2 regions of the Stenotrophomonas sp. YJH_SMC_57 genome follow, and region 1 is predicted to be linked to the other one. Evidence: riboswitches for the same ligand, from Rfam matches in the RefSeq annotation. Region 1 holds a riboswitch; the other holds the start of a gene.
The links. A riboswitch is a leader RNA that binds a small molecule or an ion and turns the genes downstream of it on or off. The one in region 1 is predicted to bind thiamine pyrophosphate.

Region 1 (7,884 bases):
CGTAAACGCGAACGCCCAGGCCAGCAGGGTGAAAGTCGCGCCGGCCGCAAACAGCTCATCGCGGGTGACTTTATGGTCCTGCAGCATGTAGGCGATCAGCGCACCGGCCGTGTAGAAGTACAGCAGGCTCTCCAGCAGCTGCGCCGTGGTCAGCAGCGCGCTGCGGTCCAGCAGGGCGCCGGCCAGCGAGAACACTACCGAGGGGATCGCCAGCAGCAGCGCCAGCCAGGTGCCCAACGGACTGCGCTGCACCACCCACAGGGCAAGGCCAAGCACCGCCATCCCGAACATGCCCAGCGCCGCGCGGCCGGCGGCGGTGTCATCCAGGGAGGGATACAGCAGCACCGCCAGCAGTTGTGCGCCGAGCAGCCAGGCCGAGGGATGGCGGCGGGCAATGGCCAGCCAGCGGGTGGTCATGGCAACAGGCATGGCGTCCTTTCCCCGGGGCGATGGGCGGAGGATAGCCGGACACGGCGTGATGAACGGTCGTGCCGGCTGCTGGCCGGCACGACCCTTCGCGCATCACCCCTGGCGGTACACCTCGGCACCGGCGGCGCGGAATTGCTCCGACTTCTCCTTCATGCCGGCCTCAGCGTAGTCGCGCACGTCCTGGGTGATCTTCATCGAGCAGAAGTGCGGACCGCACATCGAACAGAAGTGGGCCAGCTTGTGCGCGTCCTTCGGCAGCGTCTCATCATGGAACTCCTTGGCCTTCTCCGGATCCAGGCCGAGATGGAACTGATCCTCCCAGCGGAACTCGAAGCGCGCCTTGCTCAGCGCATTGTCGCGCACCTGCGCGCCCGGATGCCCCTTGGCCAGGTCGGCCGCATGCGCGGCAATCCGGTAGGCCATGATGCCGTCGCGCACGTCCTGGCGGTTGGGCAGGCCCAGGTGCTCTTTCGGCGTCACGTAGCAGAGCATGGCGGTACCGAACCAGCCGATCATCGCCGCACCGATCGCACTGGTGATGTGGTCGTAGCCCGGTGCGATGTCGGTGGTCAGCGGTCCCAGCGTATAGAACGGCGCTTCGCCGCACTCGCGCAGTTGCTTGTCCATGTTCTCCTTGATCAACTGCATCGGCACGTGGCCGGGCCCTTCGATCATGATCTGCACGTCGTGCTTCCAGGCAATCTTCGTCAGCTCGCCCAGCGTTTCCAGTTCGCCGAACTGCGCGGCATCGTTGGCATCGGCGATGCAGCCCGGGCGCAGGCCGTCGCCCAGCGAGAAGGTCACGTCGTAAGCCTTCATGATCTCGCAGATCTCTTCGAAATGCGTGTAGAGGAAGTTCTCCTTGTGGTGTGCCAGGCACCACTTGGCCATGATCGATCCGCCACGGCTGACGATGCCGGTCACCCGCTTGGCGGTAAGCGGCACATAGCGCAGCAGCACGCCGGCATGGATGGTGAAGTAGTCCACGCCCTGTTCGGCCTGCTCGATCAGCGTGTCGCGGAAGATCTCCCAGGTCAGCGCTTCGGCGCGGCCGTCGACCTTCTCCAGCGCCTGGTAGATCGGCACGGTACCGATCGCCACCGGCGAATTGCGGATGATCCACTCGCGGGTTTCGTGGATGTGCTTGCCGGTGGACAGGTCCATCACCGTGTCGCCGCCCCAGCGGATCGCCCACACCAGCTTCTCCACCTCCTCGGCGATGCCGGAGGACACCGCGCTGTTGCCGATGTTGGCATTGATCTTGGTAAGGAAGTTGCGGCCGATGATCATCGGCTCGCTTTCCGGATGGTTGATGTTGTTGGGCAGCACCGCACGGCCGCGGGCGATCTCGTCGCGCACGAATTCCGGCGTGATGATCTTCTGGATCGACGCACCGAACGCCTCGCCGGGGTGCTGCTGCAGCAGGCCTGCATCGCGGATCGCATCCAGCCGCTGGTTCTCGCGGATGGCGACGAATTCCATTTCCGGCGTGATGATGCCGCGGCGTGCGTAATGCATCTGGGTGACGTTGGCGCCGGCACGTGCACGGCGCGGCAGGGTGCGTGCGGGGAAGCGCACCGCATCGAGCTTCGGGTCATGCTCGCGATCGCGACCGAAGGAAGAACTCAGGCCTTCGAGCTGCTCGGTGTCGCCACGCTCTTCCACCCAGCCGCGACGCAGCGCTGGCAAGCCAGCGGACAGATCGATGCGCACTTCCGGATCGGTATACGGGCCCGACGTGTCGTAGACCGTGACCGGTGCATTCTCTTCGCCACCGAACAGCGTCGGCGTGCGGGTCAGCGCGATCTCGCGCATCGGCACCTGCAGGTCCGGGCGCGAGCCGGGCACGTGGATCTTGCGCGAGCCGGGAATGGGCCGGGTCACGGATTCGGAGAGTTGCTGGGCCTGTTGCTGCAGGGCAGAGAGCTGTGCGTTCATCGGGCATCGTCCAGGAAGGTCAGGGACGAAGCGGCGGCGCACTGCCGCCACGCGCGGACGGTCCCTGGGCGGAGTCCGGGCATGGCAACATTGCAAAGCTTCCCTACGCCGGTATGAGCCGGATCAGGTTCCAAGGGACTGTCTCAACCGTGGCCGTTTGGCCGCGGTACCCCCGCTTCTTGCTGCGCATTAGAGCATAGAAAGCACTGCAGCTCATGACCGTTGCAGCCGCGCATCGCGTGGATTCGTTGTTTCTGTACTAACAGAGCCGTGACATCGCGTTCAGTAACGTGCACGTCCGTCGCATTCCAGCGACCGATGCTTCCTTCGCCGCCGACGCGGCCCCTGCCCGGCTCGCGCTGCACGCCGCCGGCCCCTCGCTGCAAGCTCTGCTCGCTCCCCTCAATCCCTTGATCGGAGAAGCTCCTTCATGGTGTTTCGCATTTCCATCGCACTGGTGCTCGTCCTGGTGCTGCTGGCTGGCTTCGCGCCCGGCCCGTTCAATACCGTCGTCCAGTCGGTACTCGCCGATGTCATCCGCAGTGTCGGTTGGCTCTATCTTCTGGTCGTGTTCCTGGCGCTGACCTTCCTGATGTACCTGGCCTTCGGTCGTTTCGGCAACCTGCGCATCGGCGGTGAAGATGCCGAACCGGAGTTCTCGCGCGCCAGCTGGATGTCGATGCTGTTCGCCGCAGGCATGGGCATCGGCCTGGTGTTCTGGGGCGCCGCCGAGCCGATTTCCCACTTCACCAAGCCACCGGAAGGCCTGGCCCCGCAGAGCATGGACGCGGCGCGGGCTTCGATGCGCTATGCATTCTTCCATTGGGGCCTGCACCCCTGGGCAATCTACGCGCTGATCGGCCTGGCGATGGCCTGGTTCCAGTTCAACCGCAACGGCCGCGGCCTGGTCAGCGACATGCTGCAGCCGATCATCGGCCGCCACCATCGCGGCTGGATCGGGCGCGTGGTCAACATTGCAGCGGTCGTTGCCACTGCGATTGGCGTGGCCACCACGCTGGGCTTCGGCACCATCCAGATCGCTGCCGGCATGGAGCGCGTGTTCGGCCTGCACGCGGGCGTGCCCCTGCAGCTGACCATCATCGCCATCGCGTTCGTGCTGTACATGGCGTCCACCGCCAGTGGCGTGGAGCGCGGAGTGAAGTGGCTGTCCAACTTCAACCTAGCGCTGGCCGCGCTGCTGGCCGCCACCGTACTGGTGCTGGGCCCGACCGGATTCATCTTCGATACGTTCACCACCACCCTGGGCTCGTACCTCAACCAGCTGGTGACGATGAGTCTGCGCATGTCGCCGTTCTCGGGCAGCACCTGGGTGGCGGACTGGACCATCTTCTACTGGGCGTGGTGGATTTCCTGGGCTCCGTTCGTCGGCTCGTTCATCGCGCGCATCTCGCGCGGACGCAGTGTCCGCGAGTTCGTCATCGGCGTGGTGCTGGCACCGACCGTGCTGGGCTTCTTCTGGTTCGCGGTGTTTGGCGGCACCGCGCTGTGGGCGCAGATCTTCGGCCATGCCGATCTGGTACAGGCACTGGGCAACGGCTATGAAACGGTGCTGTTCACCCTGTTTGACAGCATGCCGCTGCCCTTGCTGCTTTCCTGCATCGCGCTGGTGCTGCTGATGATCTTCTTCGTGACATCGGCCGATTCGGCGGTGCTGGTGCTGGCCAGCATGTCCACCGATGAAGCGGGCGATCCGCCGTTGAAGCGCAAGCTGGCCTGGGGCATCGCGGTGGCATTGATCGCAGCGGCACTGCTGCTGGCGGGCGGCCTGGATGCGCTGCAGGGCATGATCACGATCGCGGCATTGCCATTTGCGCTGCTGATGGTGCTGGTGATGGTGTCGCTGTACCGGGTGCTGGACCAGGAGTACACGCGCGAGCGGCGGCAGGCACAGCGCCAGCGGCACATGATCGATGCGTGGATAGCGCGCGAGATGGCAGCGCAGGAAGAGACGCAGGCGGAGGCGGCACGCGCGCAGGATTCGGATTGAGGGTGTTTTGCAGCCTGCGGCTGCACCGCTTTTTTTCAAGCAACTGCAACGGCAACAGCAACTTCAACAGCGGCTCTGGGTTGCTGCTGGTTTGGCGGGTCGGTGTGGGCTGGCAGGACACGCCGTAAACCCGTCCGTGGGGGCTCGATGGCGCCATCCATGGCGCCAACGGTCCTGCCAGCCCACACCGCCCCACCCCCGACAGTTTCCGTGTGACGGTTGGTTTTCCACGCCATGCGTGGATGGGGTGTATCGGAAAACAAGATGGGGTCGGATCCACAGCGCGCGGCTGTTGCTTTTGATTTTCTTCTTTCTCTTCCGTGGCTGACGCGCACGGAAACTTTCGGGGGGCGTGCGGGTGGGGGTGGCGGGGGTATCCGCGCCATGGATGGCGCGGCTAAGCCTACAGGGACGTATTCACGGCGTCCCCCGGCACTCCCACCCGCACGCCCCAACGCATGAACCTGCCTTGGCGATCAGCCGCGAGGGGGCTGCGCCCGTTGGCCGGGAAACCTCAGTACCCCGCCGCCTGCCCATCCTTGCGGCTCTCCGACGCACCGTAGTAAACCCCGGTGTCCGGATCACGCATGATCGCCTGGTACCCACCATATGGGCCGTCGGCAAATACGATGCGATGCCCCTTGCGCATCAGCGCGCGCACCGTCTCGTACGGGAATCCGGTTTCCAGATTCACCTCACCACCGTCGGTCATCGCCGTGGCCTGCCCGGTGGGTTCGGTCGAGCCCTCGTGCTGGATGCGCGGCGCATCACCGGCTTCCTGCAGGTTCATGCCGAAGTCCACCAGGTTCATCACGATCTGCGCGTGACCCTGCGGCTGCATCGCACCGCCCATGACGCCGAAGCTGGCGTAGGGCTTGCCGTCCTTGGTGATGAAGGCCGGGATGATGGTCTGGAACGGACGCTTGCCCGGTGCATAGCCGTTGGGATGATTCTTCTGCAGCACGAACATCTCGCCGCGATCCTGCAGGATGAAGCCCAGCCCCGGCGGCGCCATGCCGCTGCCCATGCCACGGTAATTGGACTGGATCAGCGACACCATCATGCCGTCGGCGTCGGCCACGGTCATGTAGATGGTGTCGCCCTCTTCCAGCTGTTTCGGTGTGCCCGGCTGCACTTCCTTCAACGCCTTGTCCATCGAGATCAGCGCGCGGCGCTGCGCGGCGTACTCCTTGGAAATCAGCTTCTGCACCGGCGCCGGCTGGAACGCCATGTCGGCGTAGAAACGCGCACGGTCGGCGAAGGCCAGCTTCTTCGCTTCCACGAACAGGTGCACGTGTTCCGGTGATCCGAACGGAATCTTCGAGAAATCGTAGCCTTCCAGCACGTTGAGGATCTGCAGGGCGGCGATGCCCTGGCTGTTCGGCGGCAGTTCCCACACGTCGTAGCCGCGGTAGTTGCTGCTGACCGGCTCGACCCACTCACCGTGGTGGTCGGCCATGTCCTGGTAGCTCAGGTAACCACCATTGGCCTTGAAGTAATCGCCGATGGTGCGGGCGATATCACCCTTGTAGAAGGCGTCGCGCCCGCCATCGGCGATCTTCTGCAGGGTGCTGGCCAGGTTCGGGTTCTTCCACATCTCGCCCTTGCGCGGGGCGTGGCCATTGATCGTGAACTGCTCCTTGAAGCCCGGGTACTGCGACAGCTTGGGCACCGAGCGATCCCAGTAGTAGGCGATCACTTCGGCCACCGGATGGCCGTCGCGGGCGTAGCGGATCGCCGGCGCCAGGTTGTCGGCCATCGGCGTGCGGCCAAAGCGGTCGTGCAGCGCGAACCAGCCGTCGACTGCGCCGGGCACGGAGACCGGCAACGGGCCGGTAGCCGGGATGTCCTTCAGGCCACGGCGCTGGAACTCGGCCAGGGTCAGCGACTTCGGCGAGCGGCCCGAACCGTTGTAGCCATACAGCTTCTGCGTCTTCGGGTCCCAGACGATGGCGAACAGGTCGCCGCCGATGCCGTTGCCGGTGGGCTCCATCAGGCCGAGTGCAGCGTTGGCGGCGATTGCCGCGTCCACCGCCGAACCGCCCTTCTTCATCACGTCCAGCGCGATCTGGGTGGCCAGCGGCTGCGAGGTCGCCGCCATGGCGTGGGGCGCGATCACCTCCGAACGGGTGGCGAAGGTGTGGCCGGTGATGCGGTCGGCGGCAGAGGACAGTGCGGGCACAGCCGCCAGCACGGCGGCGGCCAGCAGGGAACGGGCAAGACGTCGGGACACGGTCGGGTTCCGATGGAAGGGTGGTCCCCGATCTTCGCCGCTGCAGCCTTCACGCGGTATCGGGCAGAGGTCATGGGCGAAGGTCTTTGCTGGTGCGGACCAAGGTCCGAACCCACCAAGGCGAATACAACCCGGAATCCGCGCAAAAACTGCCCTGAAAAGAGTGAATTCGGGTTCACCGAAACACTTTCAGCGGCAACCATCCTTGCGCCACAAGCGATTGCGCTGGATGCAGCGGAAACCGAAAAAAATTCTGTCGCGAGGGTTGACATCGCCAAAACGGCTGTGTTTCTCTCGATCACATGTTGCATCACAACACGCCACCGCGAACCCACATCGAAGCCGCCGACACCGGCGCCGCATCGCTGCGTTCGATTCTTGTGCTCGTACTTATTACCCAACCCACAGGTGCGGGACGAGCCAGCGTGTAAGCAACAAACACACCGGAACTCATCAAAAACCCGCACCCGCCCCGGTGCGGGTTTTTTCATTTCAGGACCTGGTTTCAGACGCAACCACCATGAACAACGCCAACTTCAAAACCAGGACCTGCACCACCACGACGCCTCGTGGTGGCTGTGCCTGTGCGATGCGCGGCACCTCCTCCACCGCTTTCCCCTGACCGGCCGGTACGTCACCTCGACGACCGGCCGTTCTTTTTTCTTCCCACCGCAAGGAACTTCCCCCATGAGCACCAACGACCTGCCCCAGACCAAGATCGCCGTCATCGGCTACGGCAGCCAGGGCCGCGCCCACGCACTGAACCTGCGCGAATCCGGCTTCGACGTGGTGGTAGGCCTGCGTCCGGGCGGCCCGACCGAGGTCAAGGCGCAGGCCGACGGCTTCACCGTGAAAGCACCGGCCGAAGCGGTGAAGGACGCCGACCTGGTCGCCGTGCTGACCCCGGACATGGTGCAGAAGAAGCTCTACGACGACGTGCTGGCGCCGAACATGAAGCAGGGCGCGGTGCTGTTGTTCGCGCACGGCCTGAACGTGCACTTCGACATGATCAAGCCGCGCGAGGACCTGGACGTGGTGCTGGTCGCGCCGAAGGGCCCGGGCGCGCTGGTGCGCCGCGAGTATGAAATCGGCCGCGGCGTGCCGTGCATCTGGGCGGTCTACCAGGACAAGAGCGGCAAGGCCGCCGACTACGCCCTGGCCTATGCCGGTGGCCTGGGCGGCGCCCGCGCCAACCTGATCCAGACCACCTTCAAGGAAGAAACCGAGACCGATCTGTTCGGCGAACAGGCGGTGCTGTGCGGCGGCGCCTCGGCGC
Region 2 (7,884 bases), on a different contig from region 1:
GCCCAGCGTGGCATGCACCTCACAGGAGAACGAACATGCTCAGTACTTCCACACTCAGCTTCCGTGGTCTGGCGATGGCCTTGGCACTGGTGGCCGGTGTCGCCGTGGTCAGCGATGCCAGCGCGATGTCGAGGAAGGACAAGCGCACCCTGGTCGGCGCCGTGGTCGGTGGCGTGGCCGGCAACCTGCTCTCCAATGGCGATCCCGCCGCCACCGTCGGTGGCGCCGTGGCCGGCGGTGCGATCGGCAACCTGACCACCTCCGACCGCCGCGACCGTCGCTATTACGACAACCGCTACTACGACAACCGCTACGACCGCCGATACGACCGTGGCTACTACCGCAGCGGCTACTACGACCGCGGTGACGACCGCCGCTGGCAGCGCGAGCGCTACTACGACAACCGCTACTACAACAATCGCGGCCGTCATCGCGGCTGGTAAGCGGCGGCACGGCACACCGCGAGCGGGTCCAGGGACGGGCGGGTCGATGACCCGCCCGTTTGCGTTGGCCGCGGGCATGGCGTTGAATGCGCAGCCTTGGATGTGACTTTCCCCTTTCGGGCTGCGGCATGACTTCCTTCTCCCACCGCGTGCAGGGCCTCAACAACGACGAGGTCGCTGCCGACTGGCCACCGATCAGCGCACGGGACATCGGCTGGCTGCGCGCGCACTACCCGCAGCTTGACGGGCAAAGCCAGCCGCGCTGGCACAGCCCGCGGCCACTGTCGGCCGCCGCCATTGTCGACGGCGCGCAGGGTGCGGTGTTCATCAAGCGCCATCACCACAGCGTGCGCAGCGCGGCCTGCCTGGAAGAAGAGCACCGCTTCATCGCGCATCTCGCGGCGGCAGGCGTGCCCGTGGTGCAGGTGCTGGCGGCCGCCGATGGCCATACCGCCGTCGAGCACGGCGAGTGGACCTTTGAACTGCACGCCGTTGGCGTAGGCGACGATCTGTACCGCGATGCAGTGTCGTGGTCGCTGCTGACCGATGTCGTGCAGGCCCGCGAAGCCGGTCGCGCGCTGGCGCGACTGCACCACGCTGCGGCCAGCTACCACGCGCCCCAGCGCAGTACCCATCTGCTGGTCGCGCGCGACGATCTCATCCGTGCCGACGATCCGATTGCAGCGATCAAGGCGGACCTGCCCACACGCCCCGGCCTGGCCCGCTACCTCGCACGCATCCCGTGGGAAACGCAGCTGCGCCGCGATGTATTGCCGTGGCACAGCGGCCTGGCCGAGCGCCTGCGCGACGAACCGCGGCTATGGGCGCACAACGACTGGCACGTATCCAACCTGCTGTGGCGCGACGGCCAGGTCAGCACCGTGCTGGATTTCGGCCTGGCCTCGCCCACCAGCGCACTGTTCGACCTCGCCACCGCGATCGAGCGCAACGCGGTGGCGTGGCTGGAACTGAAGCGCGGCATGGAGGCGGTACGCATCGACATCGCACGGGCGTTGCTCGATGGCTATCGGCAGGTGCTGCCGCTGTCGGCCGCGCGCGTGCACCTGCTGGCCGACCTGCTGCCGATGGTCCATTTCGACTTCGCACTGTCCGAAGTGGAGTACTTCGAAGGTGTCACCGGCTCGACCGCGAACGCCGACGTGGCCTGGCAGCCCTTCATGCTGGGGCATCCGGCATGGTTCCACAGCCCACCCGGTCAGGCACTGCTGCAGGCCCTGCACACCGCGGCATGAACGCCACCGGCTCGCAAATCCGTACCATTTGTAGTGAAATGGTCACCTGAAGCGGGGGTGCCTGGATCTGCCAGGCTGAGAGAGTCCCTTGGAACCTGATCCGGTTTGCACCGGCGTAGGGAGCTTTGAGCCGCAGCCACACCCCCGTCATGGGCCGTGCACCTGCGCGCCTTCGCTTCGTCTCCCTTGTTGTCCGAAGACGAACCGAATGAACCGCTGCCTGCGCCCCACCCTGCTCTCCCTCGCCCTCTGCGCCGCGCTGCCGCTGCCGCTGCATGCCAGCGAGGCCGACGCTGCTGCCGATGCGGCTGCCACCGGCGCCGAACGTTCGCCCACCGAACTGGCGGCGGTGCGCGTGCAGGCCGGCAAACCGAAGGCGGATACCTCACGCGTGAATGCCTTCGGTGGCGGTTCGTGGAAGGACACGCCAGCTTCGGTGAACGTGCTCGAGCGCGACTACCTCGACCGCCGCCAGGTGCGTTCGCTGTCCGAGCTGGCCAGCAACGATGCCTCGCTGGGTGATGCGTATGCACCCGTGGGCTATTACCAGAACATCGCCATCCGCGGATTCGCGCTCGATGCCGCCACCGGCTATCGCTTCAACGGCCTGTCCATCGCTGGCGAACAGCGCCTGGCGCTGGAGAACGTGCAGGCGGTGGAGATCCTCAAGGGTGAAGCCGGCCTGGCCGCCGGCGTGATGGCACCAGGTGGCATCATCAACTACATCGGCAAGCGTCCGGCCGAAGTGCGCACCGCCACGCTCGGCACCGATTCGGAAGGCTCGCGCTACGTCGCCGTCGATGTCGGCCACTGGATCACCCCGCGCTTCGGCCTGCGCCTGAACGCCGCCTGGGATTCCAGCAATTCCTACGTCGAGCACGCCGATGGCCGCCGCAACTTCTACTCGCTGGCCGCCGACTGGCTGATCGGCGAGCGCGGCAAGCTGGAAGTGGATGCCAACTACCAGACCAGCTCGCAGCGCTCGGTGTCCGGCTACCAGCTGCTGGGCGCGCGTGACCTGCCGCGCGGTGTCGACCGCGAGCATCTGCTCGGCTACCAGCCGTGGCAGCGCCCGGTGGATATCGCCAGCACCAACATCACCGCTCTGCACACCTACGACTTCAACGACGCGTGGCAGTCGCGCGTCTCTGTCGGCCACAGCCGCTCGGTGATCGATGACAACGTCGCCTTCGCCTACGGCTGCTATTACGCCGCGCAGTGCGCCGATGGAAGTGTGCCGGGCAACTACTTCGCCCCCAATGGCGACTACGACATCTACGACTACCGCAGCCCCGACGACACCCGGCGCAACCAGCAGGCGCGTGCCGAGCTGCGCGGCCGCTTCGAGACCGGCACGGTCGGCCACCAGCTGACTGTCGGCGCCGACTATTTCCGCCGCACCGTGGACAAGCGCCCCAGCGTCAACGAGTACGTCGGCACCAGCAACATCCACGACACGCAGGTGCCGGTGTTCGAGCCGTCGCCGAAGATGCCGGGTCCGTCCGCGCGACGCCTGGACAGCCGCCAGACCGCATTCTTCGCACTGGACCGGATGAGCTTCGGTGACGACTGGCAGTGGCTGGCCGGTGGCCGCTTCGTGCGCCTGGATGAACGCGCGTACGACAAGCGCGGCACCCCACAGCGGCACAGCCGCCTGTCGCGCTTCCTGCCGCAGACCGCGCTGGTGTGGAAGGCGACCGACCAGCTCAACGCCTACGCCAGTTACGTGCGCGGTATTTCGCTGGGCCAGGAAGCGCCGTTCTGGACCAGCAACGCCGATACCTTCCTGCGGTCGGTACAGTCGCGGCAGCTGGAAGTGGGCGTGAAGTACGTGCCGGTCGAGGCGTTGACACTGGGCGCGGCGGTGTTCCGCATTTCGCAGCCGTACCAGTACGCCCAGCCCGACAACAGCGACGCTGGCTATACCTTCGTCGAACAGGGCACGCAGACCCACACCGGCCTGGAACTGACCGCCAACGGCCAGCTGACCGATGCACTGCAGATCGTGGCCAGTGCCAGCGTGCTGCAGGCGCGCGCGCGCGGCACCGGCACGCCGGCCTATGAAGGCCATCAGCTGGTGAACGTGCCGAAGGTGCGCGCCAGCGTGCACCTGGCCTACGCGCTGCCGTTCGTGCAGGGCCTGGAGGCGACCGGTGGCTGGCGCTACGCCGGTGCCAATGTCGCCCGCGCCGACGGCGGCGTGCGTGCACCGGACTACTCGGTGTTCGATGCCGGCCTGCGTTTCCAGCATCGCCTGCACCAGCGCGCGGTGACCTGGAACCTGTCGGTGGACAACGTGTTCAACCGCTTCTACTGGCGTGATACCGGCAGCAGCGGCGGTGACTACTACCTGTTCCCCGGCGCACCGCGACAGGCGCGCCTGTCGGTGACGTTCGCGCTGTGAACGGGGTCGTGCTCGAGTGGACCGCCGCGCTGTGCAGCGTGCTCGGCGTCTGGCTGATGGCCCGGCGCCGGCTGTCGGCATGGCCGGTGGGCCTGCTGTCGGTGACCCTGTACGGGCTGGTGTTCGCCGAAGCCAAGCTGTACTCGGACACCCTGCTGCAGGTCGCCTTCGGCGGTTTCCTGGTCTACGGCTGGCTCAACTGGCGCCAGCATGCCGCCGACGAGGGCAGCATCCGCATCGTGCCGCTGGCGCGCGGCAAGCTGCTGCGCGACCTGGCCATCGGCCTGTGTGGCGGCGTGGCGCTGGGCGCGGCCATGCACACCTTCACCGATGCCGCGCTGCCGTGGCTGGACGCGATGCTGACCGCGCTGAGCCTGGTCGGCCAGTGGTGGCAGGCGCGCCGGCACGTGGCGTGCTGGTGGGTGTGGATCGCAGTGGACGTGGTCTATGTGGGCGCCTACCTGTTCAAGTCGCTGCACGTGACCGCGGCGCTGTACGTGTTCTTCCTCGGCCTGGCCGTGTTTGGCCTGCGCGCGTGGAGCGCAGCCGCGCGTGAGCCGCAGGTGGCCGTCCGGTAGAGCGAATCCATCGGTAGTCGCCAACCTTGGTTGGCGCGCGCCTGTCGGCCAGGGTCAGTGACCAGGCGCATCCACGCATGGCGTGGCTCTACTTCGGCTCCAGCGCCAGGCCCAGCCGCAGCGGCTGGCGCATGTCCGGCGGTGGCGCCTGCAGGGGTGCGGCCAGCAGCGCCGCGCGCAGATCGGCGTCCACCTGCCGGTCGCCCAGGCTGTCGAACTCCAGTTTCGAGATGCGGCCATCGGCGGCGATCCACACGCTGACCGGCAACGGGGCCGGCGTGTCAGGATGCGCCTGCAGCCATTCCAGCACACGCTGGGCCTGCGGGTCCTGCTCCTGTTGCAGGCGCTGCTGCAGCTGGCCGCCCACGGCGGCGGCATAGGCCATCCAGTGCGCAGGAGCGTCCTGCGCGGACACGCTGGCACTCCCCAGTGCCAACACGCCGAACACCGCAGCCAGCGGACGCCACCAGCGCCGTATGCCGCTCTTGTTCCCTGTCCTGGCCATCGCCTGCCTCCTGCGCTCCCATCCAGCGCGCCATGGTCGGTGTCGTAGATGACAGGCGGATGGCGGAGGGCAACCCGTAGAGCCACGCCATGCGTGGCTACGGCAGGTCGCGCGCGATCAGTCGCCCAGATCGGCCAGCACCTTGCGCGCGGGCGCGAAGAAGGTCACACCGGTGACGGCGGTGGAGAAGTCCAGGATACGGTCGTGCAGCGGCGCGGGATTGCCGATGAACATGCGCTCCAGCATCGTCTCGATCACCCACAGGCGGCGCGTGTAGCCGATGAAGTAGGTGCCGTACTCGCCACGGCCCGGCGTGGCGAACGGCATGTTGTCACGCAGGATCTCGTGCTCGCCGTCGGCGTCCTCGATCGTGCACAGCGTCTTGTGCGACTTCTGCGCATCGGCCGGCGCGTCGTCCAGCTCGATGTTGTCGTGCTTGGTGCGGCCGATGATCGCCTCCTGGGCTTCGGTCTTCTGCGCGCGCCAGGCATCGAGGTTGTGCAGGTACTTCTGCACCACCACGTAACTGCCACCCGCGTGGTCCGGGTCCTCGTCACCCACGATGGTGGCTTCCGGCAGTGACAGCCCTTCCGGGTTGGCGGTGCCGTCGACGAAGTCGAGCAGGTCACGGCCATCGAAATAGCGGAAACCGGCCACGTCATCAACGGTTTCCACCGCATCGCCGAAGGCCATCAGCAGGTTGCGCTCGAACGCCACGATCAGGTCCATCGTGCGTGCACGGATGTGGTACAGCAGGTCGCCCGGCGTGGAGACCGCAGTGTGGGTGGCGCCCTTGATCTCGCGGAACGGCTTCAGTTCGCGCGGCGGCGTGCTGCCCACCAGCGACTGCCACACGCGATGGCCGATGGCCACGTTGCAGGTGAAGGTGCGTTCGATCTCGCGGATGGCGGTGTTCTTGATCAGGTCGTCGGTACTGGCCAGCACCTCGCGCACCTTGGCGATGGAATCGGCATCGTCCTTCACCTTCAACACCAGGAACGCGGCCGAGTGGGTCAGCGGCGCGGTGATCTGCTGCGGCTCGTTGTCGAGCGTGTGGTTGAGGGCGGTGATCGGTGCGGGCTGGGAGTTCACGGCGGTTCCTGCTGCTGGCTTGAGGCGGGCGCATCGCGCGCGGCGATGTGCGGGCGATCATAGCCCAAGCCCCCGGCCGGCGACGGAGCGGTTCTCAGTACGCGATATGCAACATTGTGGCGCCACGGTGCCCATAAAAGTGAAGCCCGGCGCGAGGCCGGGCTTCGGTTGGCGTGTGGGAGAGAGAGAGAGTCACACGCCAGCACAACACGCACTAACGACAGGCGTTTGTTACCAGGTGAAGCGCGGGCCCACGAACCACTCGCGGTCGCCGGCCTTGGCCAGCTTCACTTCGCCACTCAGGCCCCAGTTCTGGTTGAACTTGGCGGTGGCGCCGACGCGGCCGTAGAACTCGCCGTCCGGGTTGTAGCCGTGCTTCTTGCTGAAATCTTCGTAGCCGGCCATCACGTAGCCTTCCACGTACGGGTTGAACGCGGTGCGCACGCCCACTTCGGTGGAGTAGCCGTTGAAGTCCAGGCCGCGCTTCTCGTCATACTTCTGGTACGCAACGCGCGCCACCAGGTCGGTGTTCGGTGCGATGCCGTAGTTGTAGCCGACACCCAGGCGCCACTGGTCGACGTCGTTCTTGAACTTGTCGGTCTCCTGCGCGCTGTAGTCGCCGAAGATGTGGAAGTTCGGGTGCACCGCAACGGAACCCTTCACCTTCCAGCCATCGGCGTCGCCGCCCTTGGCATCGGTGTTCACGTAGCCGCCTTCAACGTAGTTGTACGACAGGCCGTCGGTTGCCGATGCAGCGAACGGCAGAGCAGCCAGAAGACCCAGGGCAAGCAGCGAATTCTTGTTCATCGGGACACACCTTTAATTATTTTGGTTTCGTCGACCGCCTCCCGGGAGGGGGAGAGAGAGGAGGCGATCGACAGGTGTGAATTATCCGTTAGGGGGTCTAATCGACCCTGAATATTGAACTGACTGGTATATAAATATGGTTCCCGTTCAGGGAACTCGCCGTGCGCCATTGGGAGCGGCCGCACTCGCGGGCTCAACGATTCCTTCGCCATCGCATTTCCCGCGAGTGCGTTGCCCATGCGACGAACAGGCACGCCGCCATTGCCGAGCTGCTGGATGTGCGCTTCGGGAACGCTGCAGCTCTGCCTGACGCAAGCGGAGCTGCGTGTGTCTGCCGAGCGAGGGCTCCCGCGTCATGCTGATGAATTGGCGGATATGAAGAGGCGCAAGGCGCTTCGATGACGAAGATCAGCTCGCCTGATCCCGCTTGTTAATGTTGGGTCAGCAGCAGGCTTCACAGCCCATCCACGTACTCAAATTGCAGCTGAAAGCGCTTGTCAGCGACGGGAACAAACGCCGCTATATTCCAGCTTCCCCAGACGAAGGAGGGAGTGCAATGAACCTGAACCCGCAACACATGAAGTCGGCCCGCGCACTTGCTGTCGCGCTCATCGCCACCGTGAGCCTTGGCGCCTGCGCCTCTTACAAGAACGAGTTTGCAACGATCAACTCGCGTCTCGATCAGCTCGACGTAAAGGTGCAGGGCGCCGCGCAGAGTGCGGAGTCCGCCAACCAGTCCGCACAGCAGGCCAACCAACGCCTCGACCAGATCGAAGGCCGCGTCCAGCAGCTTGAAAGGGCA

Region 2: linked by a shared signal. The riboswitch ahead of AC5P7U_RS06700 (TonB-dependent receptor) and the one ahead of thiC (phosphomethylpyrimidine synthase ThiC) in region 1 are both predicted to bind thiamine pyrophosphate.

The regions. Positions count from the first base shown of each region.
Region 1 is NZ_JCAFSZ010000011.1:45,842-53,725, forward strand. Features, by position in the region: gene AC5P7U_RS15870 (ion channel) at 1-429, opposite strand, end outside; gene thiC (phosphomethylpyrimidine synthase ThiC) at 523-2,367, opposite strand; TPP riboswitch at 2,450-2,551, opposite strand; gene AC5P7U_RS15880 (BCCT family transporter) at 2,798-4,375, shown strand; gene ggt (gamma-glutamyltransferase) at 4,890-6,608, opposite strand; gene ilvC (ketol-acid reductoisomerase) at 7,296-7,884, shown strand, end outside.
Region 2 is NZ_JCAFSZ010000004.1:189,881-197,764, reverse strand. Features, by position in the region: gene AC5P7U_RS06710 (glycine zipper 2TM domain-containing protein) at 36-443, shown strand; gene AC5P7U_RS06705 (phosphotransferase enzyme family protein) at 572-1,696, shown strand; TPP riboswitch at 1,740-1,835, shown strand; gene AC5P7U_RS06700 (TonB-dependent receptor) at 1,905-4,100, shown strand; gene pnuC (nicotinamide riboside transporter PnuC) at 4,109-4,678, shown strand; gene AC5P7U_RS06690 (hypothetical protein) at 4,767-5,183, opposite strand; gene AC5P7U_RS06685 (Dyp-type peroxidase) at 5,301-6,275, opposite strand; gene AC5P7U_RS06680 (OmpO family porin) at 6,507-7,082, opposite strand; gene AC5P7U_RS06675 (hypothetical protein) at 7,639-7,884, shown strand, end outside.